DNA from 2 places in the Streptomyces sp. JLSY215 genome. Region 2 is predicted to be linked to the other one. Evidence: riboswitches for the same ligand, from Rfam matches in the RefSeq annotation. Region 2 holds a riboswitch; the other holds the start of a gene.
What was found. A riboswitch is a leader RNA that binds a small molecule or an ion and turns the genes downstream of it on or off. The one in region 2 is predicted to bind cobalamin.
Positions count from the first base shown of each region.

Region 1: it holds a riboswitch for cobalamin, as region 2 does, so the genes downstream of both, nicT (Nickel transporter NicT) here and AC5677_RS25940 (ribonucleoside-diphosphate reductase subunit alpha) in region 2, are expected to answer to the same signal.

Region 1 covers NZ_CM185022.1:2,687,371-2,694,415, reverse strand. Annotated here, with positions in the region: gene AC5677_RS12055 (DoxX family membrane protein) at 1-454, shown strand, start outside; gene AC5677_RS12050 (VOC family protein) at 652-1,152, shown strand; gene nicT (Nickel transporter NicT) at 1,216-2,325, opposite strand; cobalamin riboswitch at 2,357-2,603, opposite strand; gene AC5677_RS12040 (alpha/beta fold hydrolase) at 2,651-3,499, opposite strand; gene AC5677_RS12035 (MarR family winged helix-turn-helix transcriptional regulator) at 3,597-4,148, opposite strand; gene AC5677_RS12030 (hypothetical protein) at 4,247-4,648, shown strand; gene AC5677_RS12025 (nucleoside/nucleotide kinase family protein) at 4,611-5,267, opposite strand; gene AC5677_RS12020 (cupin domain-containing protein) at 5,314-5,799, opposite strand; gene AC5677_RS12015 (TetR/AcrR family transcriptional regulator) at 5,917-6,498, shown strand; gene AC5677_RS12010 (methyltransferase) at 6,569-7,045, opposite strand, start outside.
Region 2 covers NZ_CM185022.1:5,768,891-5,775,935, reverse strand. Annotated here, with positions in the region: gene AC5677_RS25960 (GntR family transcriptional regulator) at 65-826, shown strand; gene AC5677_RS25955 (DUF3311 domain-containing protein) at 966-1,241, shown strand; gene mctP (monocarboxylate uptake permease MctP) at 1,343-2,914, shown strand; gene AC5677_RS25945 (Uma2 family endonuclease) at 2,993-3,580, opposite strand; cobalamin riboswitch at 3,720-3,869, shown strand; gene AC5677_RS25940 (ribonucleoside-diphosphate reductase subunit alpha) at 4,031-6,448, shown strand; gene AC5677_RS25935 (ribonucleotide-diphosphate reductase subunit beta) at 6,448-7,045, shown strand, end outside.

The DNA.
Region 1 (7,045 bases), 3.1 Mb from region 2:
GCGCCTCGCGCTCGGGCTGACCATGGCCGCTCATGGGGCCCAGAAGCTGTTCGGCTGGTTCGGGGGCGGCGGGCTGACGGGGACCGGGCAGTTCTTCGCGATGAGCGGCTATCCGTCGGGGACGACGATGGCCCTGGTCGCGGGGCTGAGCGAGACGCTCGGCGGGCTCGGGCTGGGGCTCGGGCTGCTCACGCCGCTCGCGGGCGCGGCGGTCGTCGGCACGATGATCAACGCGCTCGCCGTGAAGTGGGGCGGCGGCTTCTTCGCGCCCAAGGGCGTGGAGTACGAGCTGCTGTTGACCGCGGGCGCGGCCGCGCTGGCGCTGACCGGCCCGGGCCGCTATGCCGCCGACCGTCTTCTGCCCGTGCTGCGCGCGCACCGGCTCGCCCATGGGGTGGTCGCGCTGGTGCTCGCCGTGGTGGTCGCCGGGGGCGTGCTGCTGGTCCGGAAGTAGCCCAGACCGGCCTGCAGAGGGGCGGGCCTGTCCGCCGAAGCCGGGATGCGCCGCGGCAGGGATGCGCGAAAGCGGCGGTCCACAGAAGTAGCGATGCGCGGAAGCCACGATCCGCGGTGGCAGTGATGCGCAGAAGTAGCAGAAGTAGTCGGGCCGTGGCGTCCTGAGGGCGCCGCGGCGGGAGTTGGGAGAGAGTCTTGTCCGTACGCCGTCTCAATCACGCGGTGCTCTACATCCGCGATGTAGCGCGGTCCGTCGCCTTCTATACCGAAGCCCTGGGGCTGACGCTGGACGTCGAGATACCCGGGCGTGCCGCCTTCCTCAGCGCGGCCGGCTCGCTCAACGACCACGACCTGGGGCTGTTCGCGGTGGGAGCGGACGCACCGGGCCCCGAGGCCGGCCGGGCCGGGCTCTACCACCTGGCCTGGGAGGTCGGCACGCTCGGCGAACTCGCCGCGACCGAGGAGCGGCTCGCGGCCCGCGGTGCGCTGGTCGGCGCCACCGACCACCTCGTCTCCAAGTCCCTGTACGCCAAGGACCCGGACGGCAACGAGTTCGAGGTGATGTGGCGGGTCCCGCGGGAGGAGTGGCCCGGCCCCGACGAGACGAACCGGCTGCGCCCGCTCGATCTTGCGGCGGAGCTCAAGCGCTGGGGGCCCGACCTGATGACCGGCGCGGCGGCCGGCTCGGCCACCTGACGGCCGCACGCAAGCGGGGGGCGTACGGCCGCCGGTGCCCGGCCATGACCGGTCGGGCACGCCCTAGGCGTCCGACGCCGCCCGCGCCGCCCAGCGCTTTTCGACGCCGGACAGGCGCCAGTACGCCAGCGCCGCCGCCCACACCACCACGAACAGGCCGACGATGACGAAGCCGACGTTGTCGAGGTCCAGGCCCGAAATCCAGCCGGTCACCGGGTCGTTGAGGGCCAGCTTGTCGTGCAGCACGGTCACCAGCTCGATGGTGCCGATGAAGAAGGCGACGGCGATCGACAGGCCCGTGATGGTGAGGTTGTAGTAGACCTTGCGCACCGGGTTGGAGAACGCCCACTGGTAGGCGAAGTTCATGAACGTGCCGTCGAGGGTGTCGAACAGGCTCATTCCGGCGGCGAACAGCAGCGGCAGGCACAGGACGGCGTACCAGGGCAGGCCGGCCGCGGCGCCGCTGCCCGCCATCACCATCAGCGTCACCTCGGTTGCGGTGTCGAAGCCGAGCCCGAAGAGGAAGCCGAGCGGGAACATCTGGCCGGGGCGGGATACCGCGCGGGTGAAGCGTCCCAGGATGCGGTTCATGAAGCCGCGCGAGTCGAGGCGCTGCTCCAGCTCGGCCTCGTCGTACTGGCCGTCGCGCATCCCGCGGAAGACCCGCCAGATCCCGGCCAGCGCGATGAGGTTGAGGGCGGCGATGATGTAGAGGAACGTCCCCGAGACGGTGGTGCCGATGGTGCCCAGGACCTGGTGGGTGCGGGACTCGTCGTTGAGCAGCGTGCCGGCCAGCTGGGCGCCGCCCGCGACCAGCGCGGCCATCGCGACGACCACGCTGGAGTGGCCCAGGGCGAACCAGAAGCCCACCGAGACCGGGCGCTTGCCGTCGGCCATCAGCTTGCGGGTGGTGTTGTCGATCGCGGCGATGTGGTCGGCGTCGAAGGCGTGCCGCATGCCGAGCGTGTACGCCGTGACGCCGAGCCCGACGCCGAAGACCTGGCTGCCGACGGAGTAGTGGTACGGGACGACGAGCAGGAACAGCACGCCGAACGCGACGACGTGCAGGCCGGCTATGACGGCCATCAGGCCCGCGGTGCGGACGGTGTCCTGCCGGCGCCAGCGGAACGCGGCGGTAGCAGGGGTGGTCGGGGTATCGGTGGACAGGGCCATCCGGCGGTCACGCTCCAGCACCTCGTGGATCAGTTCGTGAGATGCCGTGGCCGGTCTCCTGGCTTGGGGGTACCACCCTGCTCCATGAGAGCTTGGGGGAGGGTGAACGCTTCCGGTCCCGCCTTCCCGGCCGCGGGCTGCGGTCAGTGGCGCCGTAGGCGCGGCTGCGCATACGGATGGGCCGAAAACTCCCCGATCACAGTGGCGAGGGCCGCTCCGGACTGGGACCACAAGGTCCGTCACCGGTCTTCCCGAACACCACGGCACCGCCACTCTAACCGCCGCCTCCACTCGGCGCGGACGACGGCCCTCGGGGCCGGCGGCGTCAGCGCGGCAGGGAGGAGAGGAAGACGCGCAGCTCGTGGTCGAAGAGCGTGACGTTCTCCAGGTTGACCATATGGCCCGCGCCCGGTATCCGGACCCTGCGGGCGCCCGGGACGGCGCGGGTGATCGCATCGGCGTTGGCGGCGATGTCCGAGCTGTCGAGATCTCCGTCGAACACGACCGTCGGCACCCGTATCTCCGAGAGCCGGTCGGCGGCGCCCACCTCGATCGGCATGCCGGCGCCCACACCGTCGGCGTGCGCCTCGACCGTGGCCACCGCCGAGGCGCGCATCCGCTCGCGCAACCCGGGATGCACCTGGGACGGTTGGCGGTACGGGCCGTCCACCCACATCCGCAGGAAGTGCTCGACATAGCGCTCCTGGCCGTCCGGTGCGCCGATCGCCGCCACCTGCTCCTTGATGTGCGCCAGGACGAACGGGTCGGTGAAGGGCCGACCGCTGACGCCGGGGGCGGCGAGCGCCAGGGCGGCGACCCGCTCCGGATGGGCGATGGCGGTGTCGAGGGCGACCCGGGAGCCGTGCGAGAGACCGACGAGGATGGCACGGGGGACGTCGAGGGCGTCGAGCAGGGCGCACAGATCGTCGTGGTTGGCCCAGTCCCCGGTCACGGTGGAGGACAGGCCGTGGCCGCGGGAGTCATAACGGATGACGCGGTGGCCGGAGCCCACCAGCCAGGAGAACTGCTCGTCCCACATGCGCTGGTCGAGCATGCCGCCGTGCAGCAGTACCAGTGCCGGGCCCTCGCCTGCCGTTTCGTAGAACAGCTCGCCGCCCTTGATCGGCACGGTGCCGTTGTCGAGCTCGGACCATGCGGCGAACGGGTGGGTCATTCTCTCTGCACTCCCTTGGGTGAGCATGTGGTGGCGCGGTGGTGTGGTGGCGTGGAGTCCTCGGGCCGTTGAGCCTTTGGGCCCTGGGGCTCGGCGGCTAGGGGTGGTCTTCGGGCCGGTTGTCCTGGGTGTCCGCACTCTCCGGGGTACTGCGTGGGCCGTTCGCGAGGCGCCGGAACTCCTCGCCGAGGCGGTCGAGCACATGAAGCGTCGTGCTGACGTCGCCGGCCGAGAGGTCGGCCAGTCCGCGGCGCAGCTCGGCGGCCTCGAACTCCTGGATTCCGCGCATCACCTCGCCGCCCTCGGGGGTGAGCTCGATCAGCGACGAACGGCGGTGCGCGGGGTTGGGGGCCGTCACCACCAGGCCCAGCTCCGCCGCGTGGTTCACCCAGCGCTGCACCGGCTGCCGGTCGAGCCCCATCGTGCGGGCCAACTGCGGCACGGTCCGGGGGCCTTCGCTGCGCAGCGCGTCGAGGAGAGCGTGCTCACCGGCGGTCATGCCCGTGCCTTCCAGCTCCCGCTCCACCGCGCGCACGATCGTGCGGTGCAGGGGCCACAGGCGTCGTATGACGTCGTACAGCAGCTCTTCGGCGGTGGCCGGCCGGTCGCCGCCACCATCCCGCTGAACATCCCTCTCAACGACACTCATGATGTCATGATGACATCGAAGATGTCGTTTGGGAAGGGGCTTGGCGCGGAAGGATCCAGGCGAGGTGTCCGGTGGATTCAGCCTGGGAGGGACGGAAGATGACGGTGCGTCTGCTGCGCGCGGTGGGGGCGGCGACCGCGGTGTACGGGGTCGCGGTGGCGGCGCTGCCCGATCTGCTGGCCCGTCCCTCGGGGCTGGTCAACGACGACGGACGGAGCGAGCGGGCCACCCGGACCTCGCTGCGGCCGCTCGGCTGGCGTGATGCGGCGAGCGGGCTCGCGATGGCGCTGGCTCCCGAGGGGCCGGCGCTGCGCACGGCGGCGTATCTGCGCATCGCGGCGGATTTCGGGGACGCCGCGCTGCTCGCCGCGACCCTGCCGGGGCGCGAGCGGAAGGCGAAAGCGGTGGCCGTGTCGGTGGGGTGGGGTGCGCTGTCCGTCGTGGGTTTGCTGGGGGCGATGCCTAGTCGGCGTCGGGGAGGGGGGCTTCTTCGGGGGTGAAGGTGACGATGAGGTCGGCGCGGTCCCGGGTCGCCGCCACGGTGCGGGCATTGGCTTCGTCCGAGGTGCGGACGAAGCGTTCGGCGTCGGCGCGCGGGCGGCCGAAGCGTTCATGGCGGTCGACCAGGCGGCGGATGCGTTCCGGCGTGTCCAGGTCGACGTACCAGACCTCGTCGAGGAGGGCGCGGATACGGGACCAGGGTGCGGAGTCGAGAAGGAGGTAATTGCCCTCGGTGACGACAAGGGGGATATGGGGCGCCACGGGGATGCTCCCGGCGACCGGCTCCTCGATGCGGCGGTCGAAGGCCGGGGCGTAGACGGCGGTGTCGGGTTCCGGGGAGCGCAGCCGGGTCAGCAGCGCCGCGTACCCGGCGGGATCGAAGGTGTCGGGTGCGCCCTTGCGGTCGGTGCGGCCCAGGCGGTGCAGCTCCGCCTCGGCGAGATGGAAGCCGTCCATCGGGACGAGTACCGCCTGCCCCGCCAGCTCCGCCACCACGTGGGCGGCGAGGGTGGACTTGCCGGCGCCCGGCGGCCCCGTGATGCCGAGCAGGCTGCGCCGGCCGGGACGGGCGCCCGCGGCGAGCCGGCGGGCGCGGGGCAGGAGGTGCTGGGGATCCATGATGGGTCCATCGTGCCCGATGGGCGGCTCGTCGCAGGGCCGCGCGTCAGTCCTGGTACTCCATCCCGTACTTGGCGCCGATCTCATTGAGGCGGCCGAGGTCGGGGTGCCCGTCCTTCATGACCACCGGGCCCGCCTCGAACATGTCCTCCACGAACGCCTCCCAGCCGCCGGGTGAGGAGATCTGCAGGCAACGGGCGGGCGGCTGGGAGGCGTTGCGCAGGGCGTGCGGCACGCCGTGCGGCAGCAGGGTGCACATGCCGGGAGTCAGCCGGTGGGTCGCGCCCTCGATGTCGACCTCCATCTCGCCCTCGAGGATGTAGAGGAACTCGTCCGCGTGGTGATGGACGTGCGGCGGGATGTCGATGTCGAGCTGGGTCTCCAGGACGGAGAGCCGGCCCTCGGTCTCGTCCGCGCGGGCCTTGACGGCGAAGCCCGGCGGGAGGGGCACGCGCCCCGGTCGCCGTTCCCCGGCCGGCAGCACGAAAAAGCGCTCGGCGGGCCGCCTGGGTTCGTCTGTCTCGTTGCGCATGGTGATCGCTGATCCTCTCCGGAGGCGGAAGGGGCGTACGGGTACGGGCGGGGCAGAGACTGAAAGAGGAATCGGAATCCGATTCCATTTATGGAGCGTAGCAGTAGCATCGGCCCTGTGACAGCTTCCTCGCCCTCCTCCGCGCCGCAGCGCCGGCCGCGTGCCGACGCCGAGCGCAACCGCACCCGTGTGCTCGACGCCGCGCGCGAGGTGTTCCGGGCACGGGGTGACGAGGCGCAGATGCCCGAGGTCGCGCGTGCCGCCGGGGTCGGTGTCGGGACGGTCTACCGGCACTTCCCCAGCCGGGCGGCGCTGATCGCCGCCGTGGGGGAGCAACGGCAGGCGGAGATCGTGGAGTTCGGGCGTACGTCCTGTCTGCCGTGTGCGGAGGCGGCGGAAGGGCTGGCCGCCTACATCCGGCACATCGGCGAGGTGCTCAGCGCCGAACGCGGGCTGTCCGCGTCCATCGAGGCGGCCTTCGGGTCCACCGAGCCGACCGGGGAGGGGCGGGCGCGGGCCGAGGGGATCGCCGCCCAACTCCTCGCCCGCGGCAAGGAGGAGGGCACCGTACGGGCGGATGCCGAGGTCGCGGACGTGGTGATGATCGTGTGCGGGCTGGCCGCGGTGATCCGCAACGACGCCGGGGACTGGCGCCGCTATGTGCACAACGCGTGTGCGGGGCTGCGGAATCCGGGCTGAGGGGCCGACGAGCCGACGGGCTGAGGGGCCGACGGGCCCGTGCGGCCGACGGCCCCCGGCCCGTACGGTGTCAGCCCGCCGCGCCCAGCCGCCACAGGGACGTGACCTCGGCCGCGCGGGCGACGTACAGCGGGTCGGAGGTATCGCGGGCGCGGGGATGGCGCGGCGTGATGTCGAGCCGGTCCAGGACCGTGAGGCCGCCGCGGGCGAAGGCGTCGAGGAGCTCGGCGTGCGGCCGCAGGCCGAGGTGTTCGGCCAGGTCGGACAGGATCAGCCAGCCCTCGCCGCCCGGTGTCAGATGCTCCGCCAGGCCACCCAGGAAGCCGTGCAGCATCTGGTTGCCCGGGTCGTACACCGCGCGCTCCACCGGGGACGTCGGTTTGGCGGGCACCCACGGGGGGTTGCAGACGACCAGCGGGGCGCGCCCGGCCGGGAAGAGGTCGGCCTCGACCACCTCCACCTGCCCGGCGACACCCAGCCGTTCGGTGTTCTCGCGGGCGCACGCCAGCGCACGCGGATCCTGGTCGGTGGCCACCACCCGCCGCAC
Region 2 (7,045 bases):
ATGTGAGGCGCTACGTACGGAGGAGCCGGTGACGGCGGCACGACAGGGGTCGGAGAGGCGGGTCATGGAGACCGAAGGCGGCAGCACCGAGAGCGGTGGCGGCACCACCCGCACCGCTCGGGTGCCCAAGTACTACCGCCTCAAGCGGCACTTGCTGGAGATCACCGAGACGCTGCCGCCCGGCTCCCCGGTACCGCCCGAGCGCACCCTCGCCGCGGAGTTCGACACCTCCCGGACGACGGTCCGTCAGGCTCTCCAGGAGCTGGTCGTCGAGGGCCGGCTGGAGCGCATCCAGGGCAAGGGCACCTTCGTCGCCAAGCCCAAGGTCTCCCAGGCGCTGCAACTGACCTCCTACACCGAGGACATGCGCGCCCAGGGGCTGGAGCCGACGTCCCAGCTGCTGGACATCGGCTATGTCACGGCCGACGACCGCCTCGCCGAGCTGCTGGACATCACCACCGGCGGCCGGGTGCTGCGCATCGAGCGGCTGCGGCTGGCCAGCGGCGAGCCGATGGCCATCGAGACCACCCATCTGTCGGCGAAGCGCTTCCCCGCGCTGCGCCGCAATCTCGTCAAGTACACCTCGCTCTACACCGCCCTGGCCGAGGTCTACGACGTCCGCCTGGCGGAGGCCGAGGAGACCATCGAGACGTCGCTGGCCACCCCGCGCGAGGCCGGCCTGCTGGGCACGGACGTCGGCCTGCCGATGCTGATGCTCTCCCGGCACTCCCTCGACGCGCAGGGACAGCCCGTGGAGTGGGTGCGCTCGGTCTACCGCGGCGACCGCTACAAGTTCGTCGCCCGGCTGCGCCGCCCCGCGGACTGAGGGCGCGGCGCGGGCCCGGCCGAACGCCCAACTCAGGTATGCCATACCGATATGCGGACACCTAGTGACGCGTGCCACGACCCTGGCTTAGATTTCCAGCCGATTACCCAGGAGAAATTGCCACGGACGGAGCCCCGCCATGTCAGGACCAGAGCCAGCGCCGGCAGCCGAATCCCCGGAGCGCAGACGGATCGTCACGCCCACCCGTGTGGTGGTCGGGGTGTGTCTGCTCGCTCCGTTCGTGGCGATGCTGTGGGTGAGTTCGTACGCGAAGATCGAGCCGACGCTCATCGGGATCCCGTTCTTCTACTGGTACCAGATGCTGTGGGTGCTGATCTCGACCGCGCTGACGATGCTGGCGTACAAGCTGGTGCAGCGTGAGCAGCGCGCCCGCAAGGGTGGTGTGGCCAAGTGACCGCCCACGCCTCCGCCACGCATCTCGCCGCGGCCCCGGCCGGCGGCGTCAACGGCATCGCACTGGCCGTCTTCGTCTTCTTCTTCCTGGCCGTGACGGTCATGGGCTTCCTGGCCGCCCGCTGGCGCAAGGCCGAGGAGTCCGCCAACCTCGACGAATGGGGCCTGGGCGGCCGCAGCTTCGGCACCTGGGTGACGTGGTTCCTGCTCGGCGGTGACCTCTACACCGCGTACACCTTCGTGGCCGTCCCGGCGGCCATCTACGCGGCGGGCGCGGCCGGCTTCTTCGCCGTCCCGTACACCATCCTGGTCTACCCGCTGATCTTCACCTTCCTGCCCCGCCTGTGGTCGGTCTCGCACAAGCACGGGTACGTCACCACCTCCGACTTCGTCCGCGGCCGCTTCGGCTCCAAGGGCCTGTCGCTGGCCGTGGCGCTCACCGGCATCCTCGCCACGATGCCGTACATCGCCCTCCAACTGGTCGGCATCCAGGCCGTCCTGGACGTGATGGGCGTCGGCGGCGGCGAGAACACCAACTGGTTCGTCAAGGACCTGCCGCTGCTGATCGCGTTCGCGGTGCTGGCCGCGTACACCTACTCCTCCGGCCTGCGGGCGCCGGCCCTGATCGCCTTCGTCAAGGACGGCCTGATCTACCTGGTCATCGCCGTGGCGATCATCTACATCCCGATCAAGCTGGGCGGCTTCGACGCGATCTTCGACGCGGCCGGCAAGGCATTCGCCCAGCCCGGCGCCGTCCCCGGCAAACCGCGCGGCGAGCTGGTCAGCGGCCCCAACGCCCAGTGGGCGTACGCCACCCTGGCGCTGGGCTCCGCGCTGGCGCTGTTCATGTACCCGCACTCCATCACGGCCACGCTGTCCTCCCGCAGCCGCAACGTGATCCGCCGCAACACCACCATCCTGCCGCTGTACTCCCTGATGCTGGGCTTCCTGGCGCTGCTCGGCTTCATGGCGGTCAAGGCCGGTACGGACATCAAGGGCAACCCTCAGCTGGCGATCCCGCAGCTGTTCGAGGACATGTTCCCGAGCTGGTTCTCCGGCGTCGCCTTCGCCGCGATCGGCATCGGCGCGCTGGTGCCCGCGGCCATCATGTCCATCGCCGCGGCCAACCTCTTCACCCGCAACGTCTACAAGGACTTCCTCAAGCCGGACGCGACCCCCGAGCAGGAGCACAAGGTCGCCAAGCTCGTGTCGCTGCTGGTGAAGGTCGGTGCGCTCGTCTTCGTCCTCACCATGGACAAGACCGTCGCCATCAACTTCCAGCTGCTGGGCGGCATCTGGATCCTGCAGACCATGCCGTCGCTGGTCGGCGGCTTGTTCACCCGCTGGTTCCACCGCTGGGCGCTGCTGACGGGCTGGGCGGCCGGCATGCTCTACGGCACGCTGGCGGCGTACGGCGTGGCCAGCCCCACCCAGAAGCACTTCGGCGGCTCCAGCGCGGAGATACCCGGCATCGGCGAGATCGGCTACATCGGCCTGACCGCGTTCGTGCTGAACGTCGTGGTCTCGGTGGTGCTGACCGTCGCCCTGAAGGCCGCCAAGGCCCCGGAGGGCGTCGACGAGACCAGCCCCGCCGACTACACGGCGGACATCGGCGACAAGGGCGTCACGGCGGAACTGCCGGAAGCCACGGAGGAGGCGCCGGCCGGGCGCTGAGCCGTCGGTCCGTTCACGGAGAAGGGCCGCCGCGACCCTCGGGGTCATGGCGGCCCTTTTGCCTGCATGAGGGAGGTTTTAGTTCACCCAGTCCTTGAGCGGCTCGGTTTCCAGGGTGATGCCGACGGGTTCTGGGAGGTGGAGCGACTTGCCGTACGGCACGGTGTGGACGTCCTCGTAGCGGGTGCCATCGGGCTCGCTGTAGAGCGACACCTGGCACTCCTGTCGGTCGATCAGCAGATAGAGCGGAATATTGGCTTCCGCGTAGGCGCGGGGCTTCTCCACCCGGTCACGCTTGTGGGTGTCGGAGTCGGAGGACGTGACCTCGACGACCATCAGCACCGGTTCAGGATCTACCCATTCACCTTGGCCGACAAAGGCGCCGCTGGCCGCGAGTGCCCCATCCGGCCGGGCTCGGCCGCTGCGATACACCTCTACCTTGACTCCCTGGTCCGGATAGAGCCACAGCTCAGGGCGCGACTGCATGCAGATGCGTGTCAGCCACTCGACGATCCGACCGTGGCCCCCGTCCGGCAAAGCCTTGCTCCAGATTTTTCCGTCGATAAGTTCCAGCCGCGCGCCTTCCTCCGACCGGTCGAGCATCCGAGCTGCCTCTTCGAAGTAGTCGGTGAACGTGCTGTGCGGCCGATCGACAAGCGCGGTCATGGAGCTCCTCCTTCTTCAACTCAGCAGGGCCGAGGACGTAAGACCGACGATAGCCCAGGCCACTGACAGGCACCGCCCGATCACTCGTTGATCACTCGCAACACACTAGATGTGGGGGTGCACACGAGGAGCCACCCCCACATGTATGCTCGTCCTCGCTGTCGCCGCAGGGGAATCCGGTGGGAATCCGGAACTGTCCCGCAACGGTATGAACGCGCACCCCAACTGCCACAGGGCCGTCCTACGGGTGCCGCGAAGTCCGAGGACCTGCCGACGGTACGCCCGCACCGCCATCGGTGCGGACGTCGATACGTCCGGGCCCCGAGGGTTGGGCCGATGGACGCCGCGCGGTGTGCCCGCGCACCCCTGAACGTCACGGGGTGCCGCATGCCCGCGAGCGCCCGTCGCACCGCGCCCTCCCGGCCCCCGCCGAGTGAGGGAGAGCATCACGTGACCATCGCGCCAACGGAGCCCGCGTCAGACGCCGAGGTCGTGCCGCCTGCGGTGGCCGCGCCGGACGCCCCTGCCGGGCAGGGCCAGGACGGACCGGGCGTCGCGCTGCTGCGCACCCTGACCGACCTGACCGCGGACCTCACCGCGACCGACCCCGGCAAGGTGGCCGCCGCCGCGCTGCGCGGTCGTCACCCGGGCTCGGACGAGGCCGAGTTGCGCGCGCTGGCCATCGACGCCGCGGCCGGTCTGATCGGCGACGAGCCGCAGTACTCCAGGCTCGCCGCCCGCCTGCTCACCCTCGCCATCGCGGAGGAGGCGGCCGGACAGGGGGCGGTCGCCTTCTCCGCCTCCGTCGAGACCGGCCACCGTGAGGGCCTGATCGCCGACGAGACGGCGGAGTTCGTCCGGGCGCATGCGCAGCAGCTGGACGGGCTGGTCGAAACCGCCCTCCGGGACGGCGCCGACGACCGCTTCGGCTACTTCGGGCTGCGTACCCTGCACTCCCGCTACCTGCTGCGGCACCCCACCACCCGGCAGGTCATCGAGACCCCCCAGCACTTCCTGCTCCGGGTGGCCTGCGGCCTCGCCGAGGACCGCTCCGAGCGGGCGCTGGCGGACGTCGCGGAGCTGTACCGCCTGACCAGCACGCTGTCCTATCTGCCCTCCTCCCCCACCCTCTTCAACTCCGGCACCCGCCACCCGCAGATGTCCTCCTGCTATCTGCTGGACTCCCCGCTGGACGAGCTGGACTCGATCTACGACCGCTACCACCAGGTGGCCCGGCTCTCCAAGCACGCCGGCGGCATCGGTCTCTCCTACTCCCGGATCCGCGCACGGGGGTCGCTGATCCGGGGCACCAACGGCCACTCCAACGGCATCGTGCCGTTCCTGCGCACGCTCGACGCCTCGGTCGCGGCCGTGAACCAGGGCGGCCGGCGCAAGGGCGCCGCCTGTGTCTACCTGGAGACCTGGCACGCCGACATCGAGGAGTTCCTGGAGCTGCGCGACAACACCGGCGAGGAGGCCCGCCGTACGCACAACCTGAACATCGCGCACTGGATCCCGGACGAGTTCATGCGCCGGGTCGAGGCCGACGCCGACTGGTCGCTGTTCTCGCCCGCCGACGTCCCGGAGCTGGTGGACCTGTGGGGCGACGAGTTCGACGCCGCCTACCGCAGGGCCGAGGCCGACGGCCGGGCGCTCAAGCAGATCCCGGCGCGGCTGCTGTACTCGCGGATGATGCGCACCCTGGCGCAGACCGGCAACGGCTGGATGACGTTCAAGGACGCCGCCAACCGCACCGCCAACCAGACCGCCGAGCCCGGCCAGGTCGTGCACTCCTCCAACCTGTGCACGGAGATCCTGGAGGTGACCAACGACGGGGAGACCGCGGTCTGCAACCTCGGATCGGTCAACCTGGCCGCCCACCTGGGCGAGGACGGCGAGATGGACTGGGAGCGGCTGGACGCCACCGTCCGCACCGCCGTGACCTTCCTCGACCGCGTCGTGGACATCAACTTCTACCCGACCGAGCAGGCCGGGACGTCCAACGCCCGCTGGCGCCCGGTCGGTCTGGGCCTGATGGGCCTGCAGGACGTCTTCTTCCGGCTGCGGCTGCCCTTCGACTCGCCCGAGGCGAAGGAGCTGTCGACCCGTATCTCCGAGCGGATCATGCTCGCCGCGTACGAGGCGTCGGCCGGCCTCGCCGAGCGGCAGGGCCCGCATCCGGCCTGGTCGGCGACGCGCACCGCCCGCGGGGTGCTGCACCCGGACCACTACCCGGACGCCGAGCCCCGCTGGGCCGACCGCTGGGCCGCGCTGCGCGCCCGGATCGCGAAGACCGGGATGCGCAACTCCCTCCTCCTGGCCATCGCCCCGACCGCCACCATCGCCTCCATCGCGGGGGTGTACGAGTGCATCGAGCCGCAGGTCTCCAACCTCTTCAAGCGCGAAACGCTGAGCGGCGAGTTCCTCCAGGTCAACGCCTATCTGATCGAGGAGCTCAAGGCGCTGGGCCTGTGGGACGCGCGGACCCGTGACGCGCTGCGCGAGGCCAATGGCTCGGTGCAGGACGTCACCTGGATCCCCGAGGAGGTCCGGTCCCGTTACCGCACCGCCTGGGAGATCCCGCAGCGCGCCCTGATCGATATGGCCGCGGCCCGTACGCCCTACCTCGACCAGAGCCAGTCGCTGAACCTCTTCATGGCGTCGCCGACCATCGGCAAGCTCAGCTCGATGTACGCCTACGCCTGGAAGCGCGGCATCAAGACGACGTACTACCTGCGGTCGCGCCCGGCGACCCGGATCGCGCAGTCCGCGCGCGCCGCGACCGTTCCCGCACAGCTGCCGGTGGCCGACCCCGAGGCGGTCGCCTGCTCCCTGGAAAACCCCGAGTCCTGCGAGGCCTGCCAGTAATGACCACCGAGACCAACGCCGCCGCCGCGCACACCGCCACCACCGGCACCAAGAACCTCCTCGACCCGGGCTTCGAGCTGACCCTGCGGCCCATGCGGTACCCGGACTTCTACGACCGCTACCGCGACGCGATCAAGAACACCTGGACCGTGGAGGAGGTCGACCTCCACTCCGACGTCGCCGACCTCGCCAAGCTCTCGCCCGGCGAGCAGCACATGATCGGCCGGCTGGTCGCGTTCTTCGCGACCGGTGACTCGATCGTGGCGAACAACCTGGTGCTGACCCTCTACAAGCACATCAACTCCCCCGAGGCGCGGCTGTATCTGAGCCGTCAGCTCTTCGAGGAGGCCGTGCACGTCCAGTTCTATCTGACGCTGCTGGACACCTACCTCCCCGACCCGGACGACCGCGCCGCCGCCTTCGCCGCGGTGGAGAACATCCCGTCCATCCGGGAGAAGGCCGAGTTCTGCTTCAAGTGGATGGACTCGGTCGAGAGCATCGACCGGCTGGAGACGAAGGCCGACCGCCGCCGCTTCCTGCTCAACCTCATCTGCTTCGCGGCCTGCATCGAGGGGCTGTTCTTCTACGGCGCGTTCG